DNA from 3 places in the Streptomyces sp. CA-146814 genome. Region 2 is predicted to be linked to each of the others. Evidence: riboswitches for the same ligand, from Rfam matches in the RefSeq annotation. Region 2 holds a riboswitch; each other region holds the start of a gene.
What was found. Region 2 has a riboswitch for cyclic di-AMP ahead of ACQP09_RS18460 (M23 family metallopeptidase). Riboswitches for the same ligand answer to the same signal wherever they lie in the genome.

Region 1 (3,266 bases), 760 kb from region 2:
GACCTGACGCTCTGGACCTGAGACCCACTCGGGGGCGGCCGCCGCTCGGGCAGCCACCCCCGCCCCGGCGCTACGCCGGACGCACGCTACCGTAGATCGGCATGGAGTAGATCGACTCCTCGCGGACGTTCGCTCCCGGCTTCGGTGAGTGGATCATCATCCCGTCGCCCTTGTAGATGCCGACGTGGCTGATGTCGTCGTAGAAGAAGACCAGGTCCCCGGGCTGGAGGTCGGACGTGGCGACCCGCGTGCCCACCTTCACCTGGTCCCAGGTGGTCCGGGGCAGCGTGACGCCGGCCTCCCGCCAGGCCGCCAGGGTCAGCCCCGAGCAGTCGTACGAGGACGGGCCCGACGCCCCCCACACGTACGGCTTCCCGATCTGGGCGCGCGCGAAGGCCAGCACCTTTTCGGCCTTGGCGGCGTAACCGCTGCCGACCCCGGTGCCCGTACCCGTACCGGACCCCGGACTCGTTCCCGTACCGCTGCCGGAGCCGGATCCGGAGCCGGATCCGGAACCCGAGTCGCTGTCTCCGCCGGACTCCTTCGCGGCCTCCTCGCGCGCTTTCTTCTCCGCCGCCTCGCGCTCCTTGGCCTCGGCGGCCTGGCGGGCGGCGAGGCGCTCGGCCTTCTCCTTGGCCTCGGCCTCCTTCTTGCGCTCCAGCTCCGCCAGCCGCGCCTTCTCCTCGGCGGTCAGCTGCGCGAGCAGGGACCGGGCCTCGGTGAGCTTCGTCTGCACCTTCTGCTTGCTGGAGCGGAGCGTGGTCTGCGCCTCGGTGAGCGACTCCAGGCTCTGCACGGCCTCCGCGCGCTTCTTCGACGCCGCGGCCTGCTGCGTACGGAAGTCGTCGACGGCCTTCTGCTGCCGCTCCGTCGACCGGCTCATCAGCCGGCTCTGGTCGAAGTACGCCTGCGGATCGTCCGCCAGGAAGAAGGTGGCGGTCGGCGCGATGCCGCCGGTGCGGTACTGCTCGGCCGCAAAGGCGCCCAGCTCCCGGCGGGCCTCGTTGATCCTCTCGGTCCGCTTCGCCACGTCGGAGAGCAGCGTGTCGACCTTGGTGCGCTGGGCGGTGGAGGCGGCCTTCGCCCGGTTGTACTGCTGGGTCGCGCTGCCCGCCTGCCGGTAGAGCTCGTCGACCTTCTTCTGCACGTCCTCGATGGCCGGCTTGGGCTCGGCGGGGGCCGCGGTCGCGCTCTGCGTGGAGAGCAGCGTCACAGAAGCCAGCGCGGCCGTCGTGAACCCGACGGCAGGGGTGGTCGTGCGCACCTTCGTGCGCGGCTTGCGATGCGATGCCAAGACCGGCATCTCCTTCCGTGGACCGCCTACCGGGTTAGCTGTCGGGTTCGGACGGAACGGAAGGCTGTCCTACGGTCCGTTGTGCGAGGGTACGGACCGATTCACCCCGGTTGTGCGTGTGGGTCCCCGGTTCCGAACTGCTGGGAGGGCAGCACGGATTCGGCAGAGGTGACCGTGAGACGCGGTTCGTCTCAGGGAGATTACGGATCACCTGACCGAGCACGCTAGCCAACCGGTGGCACCGCTGGGAAGGAGGATGAGCGATATGCCCGATACATTTTCGTGACCTTTCCGGATCCGCGGCCCCGCACCCCCTCCGACCGGGCGTTCCTTCACGGAACGTGGACGTCCGCTCTCCGTGCGTACGGCCGGGAACGGTCCCTTCCGGGCCGCTTCCGGCCTTCGGCGGAAGGTTGTCAGTGCGGCCGCCTAGACTCGGGAGGCGATGAGCAGCCTCTTTGACGACAACTTCCTGACCGGCCTCCAGTCCGCGGAGGACGGCCCGCCGCCGCCCCCCGAGGACCACGCACCCGAAGCGGTGCCGGAGGGGCTCTTCGAGGGCGTCTACGACGCGCCCCCGCCGCCCCGGGACGGGTATTACCGCGACGGCCACCCGCGCCCGGTGATCGACTCCGCCGCGCTGCTCGACGGGCTGAACACCGAGCAGCGCGCCGCCGTCGTGCACGCCGGGTCCCCGCTGCTCATCGTCGCCGGGGCCGGCTCCGGCAAGACCCGGGTGCTCACCCACCGCATCGCCCACCTGCTGGCCGAGCGCGGCGTGCACCCGGGGCAGATCCTCGCGATCACCTTCACCAACAAGGCCGCGGGCGAGATGAAGGAGCGCGTCGAGCAGCTCGTCGGCCCGCGCGCCAACGCCATGTGGGTCATGACCTTCCACAGCGCGTGCGTCCGCATCCTGCGCCGCGAGTCGAAGAAGCTCGGCTTCACCTCGTCGTTCTCGATCTACGACGCCGCCGACTCCAAGCGCCTCATGGCCCTGGTCTGCCGCGATCTCGACCTGGACCCCAAGCGCTACCCGCCGAAGTCCTTCACCGCCAAGGTCTCCAACCTCAAGAACGAGCTCATCGACGAGGAGACCTTCGCCGGGCAGGCCGCCGACGGCTTCGAGAAGACCCTGGCCCAGGCGTACGCGCTCTACCAGGCCCGCCTGCGCGAGGCCAACGCGCTGGACTTCGACGACATCATCATGACGACGGTCCACCTCCTCCAGGCCTTCCCGGACGTCGCCGAGCACTACCGCCGCCGCTTCCGCCACGTCCTGGTCGACGAGTACCAGGACACCAACCACGCCCAGTACACCCTGGTACGGGAGCTGGTCGGCCCGTCCGGAGAGGCCGCCGACGCCCCGGCCGAGCTGTGTGTCGTCGGTGACGCGGACCAGTCGATCTACGCCTTCCGCGGCGCCACCATCCGTAACATCCTCCAGTTCGAGGAGGACTATCCCAACGCGAAGACGATCCTCCTGGAGCAGAACTACCGCTCCACGCAGACGATCCTCTCCGCCGCCAACGCGGTCATCGAGCGCAACGAGAGCCGCCGCCCGAAGAACCTGTGGACCAACGCCGGATCCGGCGCCCGCATCACCGGCTATGTCGCAGACACCGAGCACGACGAGGCGCAGTTCGTCGCCGAGGAGATCGACCGGCTCACCGACAAGGGCGACGCCAAGGCGGGCGACGTCGCCGTCTTCTACCGCACCAACGCCCAGTCCCGTGTCTTCGAAGAGATCTTCATCCGCGTCGGCCTGCCCTACAAGGTCGTCGGCGGCGTGCGCTTCTACGAGCGCAAGGAGGTCCGGGACGTCCTGGCCTACCTCCGCGTCCTCGCCAACCCCGAGGACACCGTCCCGCTGCGCCGCATCCTCAACGTGCCCAAGCGCGGCATCGGCGACCGCGCCGAGGCGATGATCGACGCCCTGTCGATGCGCGAGAAGATCTCCTTCCCGCAGGCG
Region 2 (3,266 bases):
GAAGACCTGGAGGTCGGAGCTGCCGAGCGTGCGCAGAGAAGTCATGTCGGGGTTCAACGGCAGCGGCGGAGCGGTGTATTCCGTGCCGGGGCCGCGCATTACGTGCCGGAGCCTCGTATTCCATCGCGGAGCCGCGCATTCCGTGCCTGAGCGGCGCATTCCATTCCGGAGCGGCGCATTCCATTCCGGAGCGGCGCATCCCGCGCGCCGGAGCCGCGCATTCCGCACGCCGGAGCCCCATGTTCCACCCCTGGACCCGCCGACCCGCCGGACGGACCGGCCGCCGGACGGACCGGCAGCCCTGACGTCGGGGGGTGAGCGTCAGGGCTGCCGGGGTTTCGGGTCCTACGGGCGCGAGTGCCTCAGACGGAGAGACCCTTGCTGTTCAGCCATGCGACCGGGTTCATCGCCGAGCCGCCCGCGGTGTGGACCTCCAGGTGGAGGTGGACACCGGTCACGTTGCCGGTCGCGCCCATGCGGCCGATGGTCTCGCCGGTGCTGACCTGCTGGCCGACCGAGACGTCGATCGAGGACTGGTGCGCGTACCAGATCTCCGTGCCGTCCTCCAGCTGGAGGACCGTGCGGTAGCCGTACGAACCGGACCAGCCGGCCTCCGTGATGGTGCCGCTGTGCACGGCCTTGAGCGGCGAACCGGCCGCTCCGGCGAAGTCCAGGCCGGTGTGCTGGCCGGAGGACCACATGGCGCCCGACTGGCCGTAGGTCGAGGTGATCGTGTACGAGGAGGCCGGCAGCGTGTAGCTGGCGCGGAGCTTGGCGAGGCGCTCCTCCTCGGCCTTCTTCGCCGCGGCCTCCTCGGCCGCCTTCTTCTCGGCGGCGATCTTGGCCTTGACCTTGGCCTCGGCCTCGTCCTGCTGCTTCTTCGCCTCGGCGGCGGCCTTCTCGGCCGCGGCCTTCTCCTCGGCGGCCTTGGCCTCGGCGTCGGCGTTGGCCTGCTGCTGCTCGGCCTGCTGGAGGATCCGGGCGCGCAGGGCCTCGCCGGCGTCGGTGGTGCCCTGCTCGGCCTCGGCGGTCGTGATGCCGGCGGAGGTGAGCGGAGCGGCGGCGAGGACCGGTGCGTCCTCGGCGTCGTCGGACATGAACGCCCCGACGCCGGGAAGGGACTTGGCGTCGGGGAGGTTGTCCGCGATGGAATCGGGAAGAGAGATGGAGACCGGCGGCTTGCTCTGGGCGGTGGCCATGCCACCCGCACCGACTGCCGCTATGACGCCGACCCCGAGGACGGTGGAGCTACGGGCGAGACCCCGCTGCTTGGACACGCGGTGCTTGCCGCGCACGGGACGGATGGACTCCGCGGTGGGGTTCCACTCCTCCCACGTCCGCTCCGGGCCACCGAGGCCATCGGCAGTGAAGGGTGACGGGGCCTCAGGGGCAGGGTGATTGGACGCCACGTGGGCGCGCTCCTTTCCTTCCTTCTCGCCTACCGGGTTAGCTGACGGGTTCGGAGCAGGAAGGTCTCCTACGGGCCCCTCTGCCTCACGATGGAGACACAGGCGTCCGATTCACCCCATGTAGGTGGTTCCCCGGTTCCCTTGCGGAATTCGGCGCTCGCGCACGGCGCCGTCTCTGACGACGGCTGGGACGACCGCGCTGCGTTATCGAACGTTAATAGACAGACGGGCCCGATTCCAAGCTGTTCCTGTTGATCATTAACGGCTTCGACGGGGACTTACCACCCACAAGCCGCCCGAATCGGACGGCTTGACGACCCCTCGCCCACACCTCTTTTTCTGATGGTGTGTCAACTGTTATGCGGAGCGGTGCTCATCGATTACGCACCGTGTCATCACCCCGGCCGACGATCTTCACCGTCGTCCGCCGCGGCGCCTGGCCCTCCGCCGGCCGGCTGACCGCGAGCAGCGCCATGTCGTCCGTCGACCGGCCGCCGGTGTGCAGCCGTACGTCGTCGGTGAGCGCCGAGAGCAGCTCCTCGGGGCCGGGGAAGATGCGGCCGCGCAGCCGGGCCGCCGGGTCGTAGAAGACGCCGTTCGCGTCGCGCGCCTCGGAGAGGCCGTCCGTGAAGGCGAGCAGCGTCGAACCGGCGGGCAGCTCCCACTCGTCGGACCGGTCCGGCCACACGCCGAGGTCCATCCCCAGCGGCAGCGCGGGCACGCTCGGGGCCAGGACTTCCAGGGCCCCGTCCGCGTGCAGCAGGATCGGCTCGGGATGGCCGCGGTTGACGAGGCGCAGGGAGGCCGAGCCGGGCGGGATCTCGGCCAGGACGGCGGTGATGAACCCCTCCATGGCATCCAGCCCGTACCGCCGCGTCCCCTCCCGCGCGAGCGCCCGCTCCAGCCGCTGCGCCACGCCCTCCAGGGACCGCTCCTGCTCGGCGGCCTCCCGGAACGCGCCGATGATCACCGCCACCGCCTCCACGGCGTCCAGTCCCTTGCCGCGCACGTCGCCGACGACCAGGCGTACACCGTACGGAGTGTCCGCCACCGCGAACAGGTCCCCGCCGACGAACTCGTCCGCCTGCGCCGCCTCGTACCGCGCCGCCACCTGGAGCCCGCCGATCCGCTCCGCCGGCGTCGGCAGTACGGCCCGCATGGCGGTCTCCGCGATGACCCGTGCCGAGGCCAGCTGCTCGTTGCTGCGGCGCACGACCCCGTTGATGACGAGGGCCAGGGCCGCGGCGGTGAGGACCGTGATCATCTCGATGACCGGGACGACCTGCGTGGACGTGCCGTCGGAGATCCGCATCGCGATGACGGAGAGGACCGAGGCCACTCCCGTACGGATGGTGCTGGCGAGCGAGAAGAACGGCGCGGCGATCAGCGGCGCGGCCACGAACAGCGGTACGGCGGTGAAGTTGGGCGGCGCGAGCGAGTCGAAGAGGAGCCCGCCGCCGATCAGCAGCACCGGCAGCAGCCGCACGAACCGCCGCGTCCCGGCGCTCCGCGCCACCACCGGCTTCCCGCGCCCCGTCGAGCCGGGCGCGGCCCGCCCGGGGATCCCGAGGCTCGCCTTCACGAGCCCGCGCCCCTTATCCGCCATCCCCACCACCTGTGCACTCCTGCTGCCCGGTCCGGCCACGGCTGCGGACGGTACCGCGCCCCGCCCAGGCTTCCCGGAGCCGCGCCGTGCGGCGACCCGTCATCGGCCGAATAGGGGGAAGCGGGCCTGGTGCCGAGGCCCTCCGTGGTCAGTCGGAGAGCCGGCGTTCGGCGTAGATCGTCAGTGCATCCCGTACGAAGGCGGCGGTGCCGTCCCCGTAGCGATCGTAGTTCTTTCCGAAGCGGGGATCG
Region 3 (3,266 bases), 3.1 Mb from region 2:
TCCTCTACCTGCTCTTCGTGGTGGCGGGCGCCGAATAGCCGCTCAGCCCTGGTCGAGCAGGCGCTCGCGGAGCCGCTCCCGGGTCTCGGGGGAGACCTTCAGGCCCTCCGTCAGATAGCGGTCCGTCGTGCCCCAGGTCTCGTCGATGGCCGCGAACGCCGCTTCGAGGTAGGAGGCCTGCGCGCCGAAGAGCGGATTGAGCAGCTCCATCACCTCGGGGGACATTCCGGTCTCGGACATGTCCGTGCGCTTCACCTTGTACCGGCGGTGCGGGTCGTTGGACTTGAGGTAGTCCGCCTCGATCGCCTCGCGCTCGACGCCCACCGCGAGCAGCGAGACCGCGATCGACAGACCCGCCCGGTCCTTGCCGGCCGCGCAGTGCATCAGGGCCGGCACGCTGTCCTCCGCGAGCGCGTGCAGGACGCGGCTGTGCTCGGCGGTGCGGTCGACGATGGTCGAGCGGTACATGGTGATCATGCGCTCGGTGCCCTTGCCGTTGGCCAGGATCGACCGCAGCTGCTCGATGTTCCCGTCACGCACCAGTCGCCAGAACTCGGCGCCGTCCGCCGGGTCGGAGAGCGGAATGCTGACATTGCGGACACCGGTCAGCTCGATGTCGTACCCGTCGAGCGCGTGGTCGGCGGAGTTCCGGAAGTCGAAGACGGTGTGCAGCCCGAGCCCGGCGAGGAAGAGCGCGTCCTCGGCGGTGGCGTGCGCCAGGTGGCCGCTGCGGTAGAGCCGGCCGAAGGCGGTGCGCCGCCCGTCCGTGGTGGGAAGCCCGCCCACGTCGCGGAAGTTGCGGACTCCGGTCAGTGCGGTCTCGGTCGGCGGGACCTGCGGCACCTGCTGCGTCACGGTGGCTCCTGGAATCTCTGGCGTCGGCGCGGCTCTCCGGCGAGGGCGCTCCTGTGACGATACGACATCGGTTCACCGGGCAACCATCGGCTGACTGACGGTGCGTCAGGGCTCCCGCCGACGGCATGTCCGTATTGGTGCATTTCGCAGAACATGCCCCGCTAATGGGGGAGATGGGAATCCGTAGGTGAGCGGGATCATATCCGTGACGGACGGTGGCGGTGGCTCCGAGGCGTTTTCCCGGGATCCGCAAGGAAAGCCAAGATCCGTAATCCACGGAGTGTGACGGGAAATCCGGAGCGAAATTGAATCGATGATTCCGGGGCGGAACCGACGGCTTGTTCCTGTCGTCCCGACTCGTTTACGGTCACCGTCAATCCGGACGGACCGCCTAATCCTGCCGCCGCCCGGAATTCGCACCCACCCACTCACGTGTGGCAGGAGCGGGGGAACCAGGTAAGCCGCCGGCCCGGAGCGATCCGGACCGGCTCGGGGTGAAGTCGCCATCCGGCGGCCGGGCATCTCCAGCCCGAACCCGACAGCTCACCTCGCAGGCGCCGGAGAGGAACTTCCCCATGCCCGCAAAGGGTAAGCACCGCCGTCCCAAGTCCGGCCCGATCCACCGCGGCGTCCTCGCCGCGGGCACCGGCGGCGCCGTACTCGCCCTCCCGCTGTTCGGCGCCACCGGCGCCCACGCCGCGGAGAAGGCGGCCCCCGCCGTCAAGCCCGCCGCCGCCTCGGCCGCCGCCCAGGCCGCCCCGCAGGCCGCGCCCGCCACGGCGAAGACCACCGCGAAGACGTACGCCGTCGTCTCCGGCGACTACCTCGCCAAGATCGCCTCCGAGCACCAGGTCAAGGGTGGCTGGCAGAAGCTGTACCAGGACAACCGCTCCACCGTCGGCGAGAACCCGAGCCTGATCTTCCCGGGCATGAAGCTGACCCTCGGCGCCAAGGCCACCGGCTCCGCCGCGCCTTCGGAGGCCAAGAAGTCCGCTCCGGCCCCCAAGGCCGCCGCGCCGAAGAAGGCCGCCCCGAAGAAGGCCGAGCCGGCCCCGAAGGCCGACACCGTCTCGGCCGACGAGTCCGACGCCGCCGCCGAGTCCGGTGCCTCCACGCAGACCGGCTCCTCCCAGGCCACCGGCTCCGGCTGGACCGCACCGCTCGACAACGCCAACGTCACCACCCAGTACCGCGCTTCCGGCGCCAGCTGGTCCAGCGGCTACCACACCGGCTCCGACTTCCAGGCCGCGTCCGGCACCCCCGTCAAGGCCATCGGCCCGGGCACCGTGGTCTCGGCCGGCTGGAGCGGTTCGTACGGCAACGAGGTCGTCATCCAGCACGAGGACGGCATGTACTCCCAGTACGCCCACCAGTCCTCGCTGAGCGTCTCCGCCGGCCAGACCGTCACCGGCGGCCAGCAGATCGGCCTCTCCGGCTCCACCGGAAACTCCACCGGCCCGCACCTCCACTTCGAGGTCCGCACCGGCCCGGGCTACGGCTCCGACGTCGACCCGGTCGCCTACCTGCGGCAGCACGGCGTCTCCCTCTGACCCGAGGGCGAGAAGAAGTGAACGAGGGGCGGTGCGCGGCGGCGCACCGCCCCTCCACTTATTCCGGCTTTACCGAAATCTGACCGGGTGGTCTATGTCACCACCCGTCAACCCCGTATTACGGTCGCGTAGGTCACATTGAACGGTGCAGGATATGGGCTTGTGGCAGACGATTCGAGAACCCAGCAGCAGAACATCATCGGGTCGTACGCGGCGATCGGGGACAGTTTCACCGAGGGCGTCGGCGACCCAGGCCCCGACGGCGCCTTCGTCGGCTGGGCGGACCGGTTCGCGGTGCTCCTCGCCGACCGGCTCCCGGTCCCCGACGCGGCGACGAACCCGGACGACGACACCCGGCACGGCAATTTCCGTTACGCCAATCTCGCCGTACGCGGACGCCTCCTCGACCAGATCGTGGCGGAGCAGATCCCCCGCGCCAAGGAACTGGCCCCCGACCTGGTCAGCTTCTGCGCCGGCGGCAACGACATCATCCGGCCCGGCGCCGACCCCGACGACCTGGCCGAGCGCTTCGAGCGGGCCGTCGCCGACCTGACCCAGGCGGTCGGCACCGTCATGGTCACCACCGGGTTCGACACCCGGGGCGTTCCGGTGCTGCGCCACATGCGCGGCAAGATCGCCACGTACAACGTGCATCTGAGGGCCATCGCCGACCGGTACCGGTGCCCCGTGCTCGACCTGTGGTCGCTGCGCTCGGTCCAGGACCGGCGCGCCTGGGACGCCGACCGGCTCCACCTGTCGCCCGAGGGCCACACCCGCGTCGCGCTCCGCGCCGCCCAGGTCCTCGGCCACGACGTGCCGGCCGACCCGGACCAGCCGTGGCCGCCGCAGGCCCAGCGCACG

Region 1: another riboswitch for cyclic di-AMP. It lies ahead of ACQP09_RS22195 (NlpC/P60 family protein); the one in region 2 lies ahead of ACQP09_RS18460 (M23 family metallopeptidase).
Region 3: another riboswitch for cyclic di-AMP. It lies ahead of ACQP09_RS31915 (LysM peptidoglycan-binding domain-containing M23 family metallopeptidase); the one in region 2 lies ahead of ACQP09_RS18460 (M23 family metallopeptidase).

What each region holds. Positions count from the first base shown of each region.
Region 1 is NZ_CP192068.1:4,925,361-4,928,626, forward strand. It holds gene ACQP09_RS22190 (hypothetical protein) at 1-7, shown strand, start outside; gene ACQP09_RS22195 (NlpC/P60 family protein) at 71-1,303, opposite strand; cyclic di-AMP (ydaO/yuaA leader) riboswitch at 1,302-1,469, opposite strand; gene pcrA (DNA helicase PcrA) at 1,740-3,266, shown strand, end outside.
Region 2 is NZ_CP192068.1:4,165,553-4,168,818, reverse strand. It holds gene ACQP09_RS18465 (aldo/keto reductase) at 1-45, opposite strand, end outside; gene ACQP09_RS18460 (M23 family metallopeptidase) at 363-1,409, opposite strand; cyclic di-AMP (ydaO/yuaA leader) riboswitch at 1,421-1,575, opposite strand; gene ACQP09_RS18455 (PP2C family protein-serine/threonine phosphatase) at 1,783-3,015, opposite strand; gene ACQP09_RS18450 (MerR family transcriptional regulator) at 3,164-3,266, opposite strand, start outside.
Region 3 is NZ_CP192068.1:7,226,582-7,229,847, forward strand. It holds gene ACQP09_RS31905 (DUF6126 family protein) at 1-38, shown strand, start outside; gene ACQP09_RS31910 (tyrosine-protein phosphatase) at 43-855, opposite strand; cyclic di-AMP (ydaO/yuaA leader) riboswitch at 1,267-1,427, shown strand; gene ACQP09_RS31915 (LysM peptidoglycan-binding domain-containing M23 family metallopeptidase) at 1,431-2,405, shown strand; gene ACQP09_RS31920 (SGNH/GDSL hydrolase family protein) at 2,568-3,266, shown strand, end outside.